2 regions of the Microlunatus panaciterrae genome follow, and region 1 is predicted to be linked to the other one. Evidence: riboswitches for the same ligand, from Rfam matches in the RefSeq annotation. Region 1 holds a riboswitch; the other holds the start of a gene.

Evidence for each region. Region 1 has a riboswitch for cobalamin ahead of JOE57_RS16215 (ribonucleoside-diphosphate reductase subunit alpha). Riboswitches for the same ligand answer to the same signal wherever they lie in the genome.
Region 2: linked by a shared signal. The riboswitch ahead of JOE57_RS12355 (ABC transporter substrate-binding protein) and the one ahead of JOE57_RS16215 (ribonucleoside-diphosphate reductase subunit alpha) in region 1 are both predicted to bind cobalamin.

The regions. Positions count from the first base shown of each region.
Region 1 is NZ_JAFBCF010000001.1:3,556,390-3,561,308, forward strand. It holds gene JOE57_RS16215 (ribonucleoside-diphosphate reductase subunit alpha) at 1-1,669, opposite strand, end outside; cobalamin riboswitch at 1,797-2,037, opposite strand; gene JOE57_RS16220 (cation diffusion facilitator family transporter) at 2,149-3,120, shown strand; gene JOE57_RS16225 (hypothetical protein) at 3,178-3,738, opposite strand; gene JOE57_RS16230 (LOG family protein) at 3,805-4,896, opposite strand.
Region 2 is NZ_JAFBCF010000001.1:2,707,745-2,712,663, forward strand. It holds gene JOE57_RS12345 (ABC transporter ATP-binding protein) at 1-765, opposite strand, end outside; gene JOE57_RS12350 (FecCD family ABC transporter permease) at 765-1,796, opposite strand; gene JOE57_RS12355 (ABC transporter substrate-binding protein) at 1,939-3,171, opposite strand; cobalamin riboswitch at 3,327-3,547, opposite strand; gene JOE57_RS12360 (gamma-glutamyltransferase) at 3,520-4,914, opposite strand.

The DNA.
Region 1 (4,919 bases):
CGTAGCTGAAGCCGAGCCGCTCGACCAGGTCCGTGAAGCCCATCACACCCAGACCGATCGCCCGGTTCCGCTCGTTGGACCGCTCCGACTCGGGCACCGAGGAGATGGTGATGTCGATCAGGTTGTCGAGCTGACGGACGGCCAGCCGGGTGGACTGTCTGAGCTGGTCCCAGTCGATCCTGGCCTGTCCCTTCGAGCCGTGGAGGTGCCGGGACAGGTTGATCGACGCCAGGTTGCAGACCGCGACGTTGTCGCGGTCCTGTGGCAGGCAGATCTCGGTGCACAGGTTGGACAGGTGGATGGTGCCGGTGTTGTTGTTCAGCGCCCGGGTGTTGACGGTGTCCTTCCAGGTCAGCCAGGGGTGCGAGGTCGTCTGCAGGGAGATCAGGATGGCCCTGAACTGCTCGCGGGCCCGGATCCTGCTGAACCGGCGCAGCTCGCCGCGCTCGGCCTGCTCGACGTAATCGGCGTAGCGGGCCGAGAACTCCGCACCGTACAGCTCGGGCAGGTCAGCCACCTCGAGCGGGTCGAACAGATACCAGTCGTCGTCGGCGCGGACCCGCTTCATGAACTCGTCCGAGATCCAGACCGCGGTGTTGGCGGTCCTGGTCCGGCGGTAGGGGTCGCCGGCGTTCTGCCTCAGGTCCAGGAACTGGGCGAAGTCGAGGTGCCAGTTCTCCAGATAGAAGCACAACGCCCCGAACTTCTTGCCGCCCCGGGACACGGCCCGCAGCGTCGAGTCGATGGTGTGCATGAACGGGATCGGCCCGGTGGAGGTGGTGTTGTTGCTGCGGATGGGGGACCCCTCCGAGCGCAGCTTGGTGACGGACAGCCCGATGCCACCGGTGCCCTTGGTCAGCCACATGACGTCGCGGATGGACTTGGCGATGTGCTCGATATCGTCCTCCAGCTGCATCACGAAGCAGTTGGACAGCTGCGCGTACGCGGTGCCCGCGTTGACCAGGGTGGAGCCGGCGGCGAGGTACTCCAGCCGCGACATCTTGTCGTAGAACTGCAGCGCGGCGGCGGTGGCGTCCGCCTCGTTCAGGGACAGGCCCATGGCGACCCGCATCCAGAAGAACTGCGGCACCTCGATCGGCTGCGCATCGGAACCGTTCAGCAGGTAGCGGGTCCTCATCGTCTGCGCACCGATGTAGTGCAGCAGGTCGTCCCGGCCCGGGTCGAGCGCGGCCGCAAGCCTCGGCAGGTCGAACGCCCCCGGCAGCCTGTGGTCCAGCAGGCCCTGGTTGACACCTCGTTGGAGGTAGCCCTCGAACAGGTCGCGGTGCCGGCGCCGAAGCTGGTCCGGGTCGGCGCAGAACGCCGCGCCGGACTCCGCCGGTCGGGCGAGCACCTTCTTGTACAGGGTCTTCACCAGCAGCCGGCTGGCGATCGTGTCGAAGGCCGGGTCCTCCTTGACGTTCTGCAGGGCGACCTGGATGACGGACTCGTCGAGCTGCTCGCTGGTGATCCGGTCGAACAGGGTGATCTCCAGCTCGGACTGGATCTGGGTGGCACGGGTGACGGCGTCATCGAGACCGCGGGCGGCCTCCTCGATCGAGCGGGCGACCTGGTAGCCGTCGTAGGGCTCGATGCTGCCGTCACGCTTGACGACGCTGACGTCCGCCGGGGTGATCGTTGGATGGTGGTGGGTGGGCTCTGACTGCATGGGACATCCCTCGTGTCGCACTGACTGGTGCAGCCCGTGGTCTCTGGGAGGCAGGGAGGACCGACCGCCGAGACGGCGCGGCACGTCCCCTGGCTCTCCCACGGAGCCGCGGACCATCTCCCGACTCTGCGCGGGAGATGCGCTGGCAGGTCTTCGGACTCGCGAGCAGCCGATCGGGCTCGGCCGGGGATGATCACCGGTCGGGGCCGTCTCGGTGGCCTACTGGTCGTCGCTTCCCAGGTGTTCCCAGTGCATCTGACGACGTTCGTTCTCGCTCACCGCTGCGGGGCAGTTCCGGTCTCGCACCGGATTCCCTCTTGCGACACCCGCTCTGGCTGAGCGGATGAACCAGCTGCAAGACCACCATATATGGAAATGACACGAATGTAACTACCTAGATCTAGTGGTTCTGGATCCAGGTCCACGAAACTGCCCTGGGAAAGGAGGCTCCCTAGGTCATCCACCGCTATCGTCAGACGGTGAGCACCACGAAGCAGGAACCGCTGACCGGCTCGTCGGCCGAGTCGTCGCAGGACAGCAGCATGCTGACAGTGGTGATCGCCTTCGGCGCCAACCTGCTGATCGCGATCGCCAAGTCGGTGGCGGCCTTCCTGACCGGGTCGGCGTCCATGCTGGCCGAGGCGGCCCACTCCTGGGCTGACACCGGCAACGAGGTCTTACTGCTGGTCGCTGAGCGCAAGGGCGACCGCGGGCGGGACACCAAGCACCCGCTCGGCTACGGCCGAGAGTCCTACGTGTGGTCGATGATCGCCGCCTTCGGGCTGTTCACCGCCGGAGCAGTGGTGTCGATCATGCACGGCGTCCAGGCGCTGGTGGCGCCGGAGCCGGCGACGGACTACACGATCAACTACATCATTCTCGCGATCGCCTTCGTGCTGGAGGGCGTCTCGTTCACCCAGGCGTTCCTCCAGTCCCGCAAGTCGGCCCGCGCCCTCGACCGCGAGCTGCTGTCGCATGTGATGAAGACCTCCAACCCGACACTGCGAGCGGTGTTCTTCGAGGACTCGGCGGCGTTGCTCGGGCTGCTGATCGCCGCCGCCGGAATCGGCCTGCACCAGCTCACCGGCTCACCGGTGCCCGACGCCATCGGGTCGATCCTGGTCGGCCTCCTGCTGGGCGTGGTGGCTGTCGTCCTGATCGACCGGAACCGGCGTTTCCTGGTGGGACAGGCGGTCACGCCGGGCCTGCGGAGCCGGGTGCTGTCGCGGCTGCTGCAGCTCGACGAGATCGAGCGCATCACCTACCTGCACCTTGAGTTCGTCGGACCGAGCCGGGTCTTCCTGGTGGCTGCGGTGGACATGACCGGCGACGACGCCGAGCACGACCTGGCCGTCAGGCTGCGGGCGGTCGAGCGGGCGCTGGAGAAGGACGAGTTCGTCGAGGAGGCGGTACTGACACTGGCCACCGCGGATGAGCCCTCGTTGAGCTGAGCTCACCCGCGGTGGCCGGAGTCGTCCGTCCGAGGAGCCGTGGGACCTGACCGGGTGTCAGCGCGGGCCGCCGACCTCGATCACACCCTTCTGCACCGCCTTCGTCACCGCGTCCGCCTCGGCCCGGGTCAGCGTCCCGGCCTTGACCGCCGCGTCGAGCCTGCTCTTGAGTGCCGCGGCGCGCTCGGCCTGGGCGGCGGTCCGGATCTGGTCCAGTGCCGCCTTCACCTTGGCCTCGGGGATGCCGAGCTTCGCGGCCAGCTGCTTGGCCAGTGCAGCGTCGCGCGCCGCCGGTGTCGGGCGGTCGGTGCCGGCCGACGGCGGGGCGGTCGGCCTGTTCTCGTCCCTGATGGCCCGCAGTGCGGCGGTCACCTTGGCCTCGGTGACGCCGAGCTTGTCGGCCAGGCTCCTGGCGAGGTCATCCTGACGCTGCCCGTGCTCGCCGTGGAACCGGCCCGGCCGGTCGGTCCGGCGGTCGGGAGCGGCGCTGGATGACGATGTCGCTGACGGGGTGGTGGTCGGGTCGGCCGAGGCGAGGCCGGCCACGCCGATGCCGGCACCGAGGGCCAGCAGGCCTCCGGTGATGGCGGCTGCTGTGGTCTTCTTTGATCGCATCATGTGGGCAACTGTGCCGGTCGATCCTGGCGCCCCGCTGGTGGCAACCTGGCAGGAACCTGTGGATCGCTATCCGAGCACGATCTCGGCGGCGGCGGCGATGTCCTCGACACAGTGGATGCTCGCCGCCATCGGGCGCCGATGGCCCAGCCGTTGCAGCAGCGGCCAGGCCGGGAACTCCTCGGTCCAGTAGTCGCGACCCACCAGCACCATCGGGGTGACCTGGGTGTCGTCGGCGGCGTAGAAGTTCTCCGTGACGGCCTGGAATATCTCCTGGACGGTGCCGGCCGCTCCCGGCAGATAGATGATGCCGCCACCGCACCGCTGCAGCAGGCTGTCCTCGCGGAGCGCGTTGGTGAAGTACTTGGCGATCCTGGTGGCGAACGGGTTCGACGGTTCGTGCCCGTAGAACCAGGTGGGGATACCGATACTGGAGCCGGCCCGCGCCAGCGGCCAGCGGTCCCGGACCCGGAAGGCCTGGGCCGCCCAGGCGTCCACCCGTGGCCGGTAGCTGGGGATCTCGGCCAGGATGCCGAGCGCCTCGTCCAGCCGATCCGGCCAGGGGCTCAGGTAGGCGCCGAAGTTGGCGGCCTCCATCGCTCCGGGACCGCCGCCGGTGACGACGGTCTTGCCGGCCGTCGCCAGCCGGCAACCGAGCTGGGCCGCCAGTCGGTAGTCGGCACCGTCCCGCAGCAGGGTGTGGCCACCCATCACCCCGACGGCGTCGCCGGCCGGGATCCTGGCCATCTCCTCGTCCAGGGCGTCGGTGATCGCATGGTCATGGAGGGCGGCGGCCAGGGTCCGGTCCAGGGTGTGCTGGCCCGACTGGGACCAGGCGTAGATGGCCGCGTCGACGCTCTCGGCGTACGGGCCGCCGCCGTACAGCTCGGCGGCGTCGTACAGTCCCGGCCGGTACGGGTCGAACGGCAGGTCGGGAAGCCGGGGGAACAGCATGGCCCCGCGGGTGCGGAGGTCGACCGCCTGCGCATCGCTCAACTCGCAGCCGAGGAAGACCGCTCCGTGCGGGTCGACGGCCCGCAGCTCGGCCACCCGGCCCGTCAGGTCGACCGACTGGATGAACCAGCCATGGAGCGACCGGGTGGCCGCCAGGTGCGCGTCGAAGTCGGCCAGCGACTCGATCTCCAGTGTCCGCCGTGTCATGGTGGCTGTGAGTCTAGAAGGCG
Region 2 (4,919 bases), 850 kb from region 1:
GGTGACGGCGGTTTCGAAGACCCGGCCGATCTCGCCATTGGCGATCAGCTCATCGGCGGTACCGCTGGACAGCCTCGAACCGTCGATCAGCCAGAGCGCGTCACCCATCCGCAGCGCCAGCTCCACCTCGTGGGTGGACAGCACGACGGTGATGCCGCGGTCGGCCGCGATCGCCTGGAGCAGGGCCATCAGGTCGACGCGCGCCCCGACGTCGAGGAAGGCACTCGGTTCGTCCAGCAACAGCAGCTCCGGCTGCTGGACCAGCGCGCGCGCCAGCAGGATGCGCTGGCGCTGCCCGTCCGACATCTCGGAGAACCGCCGGTCCGCCAGAGCCTCGGCGTGCAGCCGCTGCAGGGTGTCGTCGACCAGCCGGTGCTCCGCCGGGCTCAACCGGCTGGAGAAGCCATGGTGCGGATGCCGGCCCAGTTCGGCCACCTCGCGGCCGGTGAGCAGACCCACCTCGACCCGGTCGGTCAGGACGACGGCGCTGCGGCGGGCCCGCTCCCTGGCCGGCAGGCCGTCCAGCTCATCACCGGCGAGGGTGACGGACCCGGCCAGCAGCGGCTGCAGCCCCATCAGGGATCGCAACAGCGTGGACTTGCCGGCGCCGTTCGGGCCCAGCACCGCCGTCACCGTTCCGGGTTCGGCACGGGCGTTGATGTCGGCCACAACAACGGTGTCGACTCCCCGCAGCGGCCAGCGGCGGGGCGAGCGGTAGCCGACCACCACATCGGTGAGTCGCAGCCCCGGGTCGGGAGTGCCCATCAGACCGCCCCCGCCGCGAGCCGCCGTGACCGCAGCAGCACCACCATCACGACCGGCGCCCCGAGCAGTGCGGTGACCACGTTCAGCGGAAGCACCGCATCGGTGCCGGGCAGCTGGGCGACCACCGAGCACAGCACCGACACGGTGATCCCCATCAGCACCGTCGCCGGCAGCAGCACCCGATGGTCCGAGGTGCCGATGCCCAGCCTGGCCAGGTGCGGGACGGCGATACCGAGGAAAGCGATCGGGCCGCAGTAGGCGGTCACGCTGCCGGCGATCAACGCCGTCGCCGTGACCGCCACCACCCGGACCAGCGACACGTTGACTCCCATCGTCTGGGCGTAGCGCTCACCCAGCAGCAGGGCGTTCAGTGAGCGGCTCAGCAGCAGGGCCGTGACGACACCGATCACCACAACCGGGCTGAGCACCAGCAGGTCGGTGCGGGTGACTCCGCCGTACGACCCCAGGCCCCAGAGCACGAAGCGCTGCAGCCGGGCCGGGTCGGCGAACGCCAGGAACAGCGACACGACCGCACCGATGGTCGAGGACAGCATCACGCCGAGGATCAACAAGGTGACCACCGAACGTACCCAGCGACCCAGCAGCAGGATCAGCAGCAGGACCGCCAACGATCCGACCGCGGCAGCGGCGACCACACTCAGCCGTCCGGCGCCGACAGCCGAGACGAAGGTGGTGGTCGCGGTGCCGGTGCCGAGGGTGACGACAGCGACGCCCAGGCTGGCGCCGGAGGACACCCCGAGGATGTACGGGTCGGCCAGCGGGTTGGCGAACATCGTCTGCATCAACAGCCCGGCGACGGCGAGGCCGGCCCCGGCGAGTGCGGCCGTCGCCACCCGGGGCAGCCGGATCTGGTCCAGCAGGACGGTCCAGCCGGGCTGGCCGGCATCCCCGGAGCTCAGGTAGGACCACAGTGCGTGCACCGGGATGGTCACCGATCCGGTCGAGATCGCCACCACCACGGCGACGACCGCCAGCGCGCCGAGCGCCACCAGCACCACGGTCGACCTCATCGGCGGCCCCACCGGGCCAGGGAAACTGTCACTGGACGCGGCAAATTTGCCGCGTCCAGTGACAGTTTCCCAAGTCGACTTGGGAAACCGACACCGACACCGGAACGGACACGGACACCGACACCGGCCCGGGGGAGCGCGGTCACCGCAGCTGCCGGTAGAAGGTGAAGGTGTGGTCGGGCATCAGGTCGGGATGCAGGATGGCGATCAGGTCGGTGATGGTGAGGTCCGGGCGCAGCACGCCCAGCTCGTAGAAGTTGTTGCCGCCGGACGCGTTCACCTGCAGGCTGGGGGCCCACACCTGACCGGACTTGAAGGCGGCGAACTCGGCGAACCGCGGCTCCTCGGCCAGCGCCTCCTTCTTGGTGGTCCAGTTGCTTGAGGTGAGCCAGACCGGGGCCGTCCGGGACTTGGCGAAGACCGTCTCCAGATCGGTCTGGATGCTGCCGGTCGAGGTGTCGTCGGCATAGGGCCAGCTGCCCCTGGCGTCGGTCAGCATCCGCCCCATGAAGCTGCCGCCGGCGGGTACCGACCAGACGCCCTGGTAGGGCTGGCTCACCACCGCCTCGGTGGGTTTCGCGTCCTTGGCCAGCGCGACAGCCGCGTCGTAGTCGTGAGTGATCCTGCCGAACACCTCGGTGGCCTTGTCCTCGGTACCGGTGAGGGCGGCGAAGTACTTGATCCACTCGGCCCGACCGAGCGGGTCGTTCTCGAGGAACTCGGCATCGGCCAGGACCGGGATCTTCGCGTCCCGCACCGTCGCGTACGCCGGATCCTCGACCCCGCCGGTGACCAGCACGTCGGGCTTGGCCGCCACGATCTTCTCGGCGTCGGTCGTGCCGGCCGGCGCGAACTCGGTGACCCCTGCCTCCGCCACCCGCTGCTGGGCGGCCTTGGAGGAGATGAACGCCTTGGACGAGACCCCGGTCAGGACGCCGAGCTTGCCGAGCGCCTCCAGTGAGGGGATGTGCGTGGTGGACGCCGAGAACAGGCTCTTCACCGGGGTGGTCAGGACAGTGGCCTTGGCGAGCTCCCCGGTCAATGCCGGGGCCTTCGCCCCGCACCGCACCAGGACGTAGCTCTCCGGCTTGCCGCCGACGACCGGCTGCTTGACGGTCAGCACCTGGTACGAGCGGTGGTAGCTCAGGGTGAAGTTCCGGGCGTACTGCAGTCTCTGCTTGGTGGGGTAGTAGTCGGTCTCGGCGTCGAAGTGGGTGATGCAGCCGTCGGCTCCGACGGCGGCCGGAGTCGGCCCACCGGCCGGTCCGGTACCGGTGCCGGTTCCGCAGCCGGCCAGCAGCAGCGCTGCCGAGGCGGCCAACGTGCCGATCAGCGTGGTCAACGAGGGTGACCTGTGGGTGGTGGTGTGGTTCATGTGTGCTCCCGGGCGCGGGCGCGCCCTGGTCGGGGCGCCTGGTCCGTCGACCGCGCGGTCAGGGCACCTGCTTCCAGCTGCCTGGGGCCTCACACGAGCACTCCTCGCAGAGTGCACCGGGTGGTCGTCCCTCGCGACCCCAGACGCACAGGTCGGCGACCCGTGCGCCAACGGCAGGTCTTCGGACTCGTGGGCGGGGCCTTTCGGCCGGACCTACCGGCTGTCGCTTCCCAGGCCCACCCGTGTCGTCGACACGAGGACGCCCAGTGCTCTATGACAGCTGTCGTTCCCACTCACCGCTGCGGGGCAGCACCGGATTCACACCGGTTTCCCTTTCCGCTGGCCGGATCAGCCTATCGCAGGAATCACCACTCCACTGCGTCGCGGATCGGCCCCACCGCCCTCGACGCCGATGGCCGAGACGCCGCCGAAGTAGGGGTCGAGCCGTTCGGACACGAGCACCTCGTCACCCGCCAGCCGCAGTGCGTCGACGACCGCGTCGGAGAAGCCGGGTTCGAGCCGTACGGCCGCCGGCAGCGCATTCAACCGCGGCGCGTTGATGGCCTGCTGCGGGGCCGCGCCGGCCAGCACCCGCAGCACGCACTGCACCAACGCCGGCCGGATCCGTGACCCGCCGGCCGCTCCGGCCACGAGGATCAGGTTCCGGTCACCGTCGAGGGCGACCAGCGGCGACATCATCGAACCCATCCGGCTGCCCGGGTGCAACGCCTCCCGGATCAGCTCCCCCTCGCCCAGCATGGAGTTCAGGTGCACGCCGAAGCCGGGGACCCAGATGCCGGCGCCGAGGCCGAGGCTGGTGGTGACGGCGCAGGCGTTCCCGTCCTTGTCGACGGCCACCAGGTTGGTGGTCTCCGCCCGCCGAGCCGGGCCGCGCAGCGCCGCAGCCAGGGCGAGCGCCGCCGCCGGATCGTGCAGCGGGTCGGCCCTGACCCCGACCGCCGCCCGGGCCAGGGTGCCGAGGACGTCGTCGAGGTCGTCGCCGCGCGCCAGCACCGTACGGCCACGGATGTCCACCCCGGCCGGCTCGGACTCCCGCACCCGGTAGGCGGCCAGATCGGCCATCGACAGCGCTCCGCCGTCGGCGACAGCAGCGACCGCCGCCGCGGCGAAGGCTCCGGTGTAGAACCCGGCAGGGTCGTCGGCCAGCAGCGCATAGGCCGCGGGATGGTCCGGATGGTGCAGCAGGTCACCGGCCTGCAGGTTGGTGCCGTCCGGGCGCCGGTAGACCCGGGCGCCGTCGCCGGCGTGCATGGCCGACGTGATGTGCGGCAGGAGCGCCGCATGCTCGTACGGCAGCGGCGTGCCGTGCGCCGCCTGGTGTCCCGGCTCGACCACGTCGGCCCAGTCGAGGCGGCCCCAGCGCCGCCAGAGGTGATGGGCCCCGGCCGGGTTGCCCGGGACGGCGACGGTAGCGGCGCCGATGTCGTAGGGGATCGGCTGACCGCCCAGCGAGACCTCGATCGGCGTGCCCGGCCCGGCGGTCCGACCGTCCAGGCCCGGTACGGCGACGAAGAAGTCGACGCAGTGCACCCGCCTGGTGGCAGCCTCGTAGTAGACGGCGAAACCGCCGCCGCCGAGGCCGGTGAAGATCGTCTCGGCGGCGCAGCTGACCAGCATCATCGCCACCGCGGCGTCGGCCGCGGAACCACCCCGCCACAGGATGTCCGCACCGGCCTGGGCCGTCGAGGGATGGGCTGCAGCCACTCCAGGTCCGACCTTCACGCGCC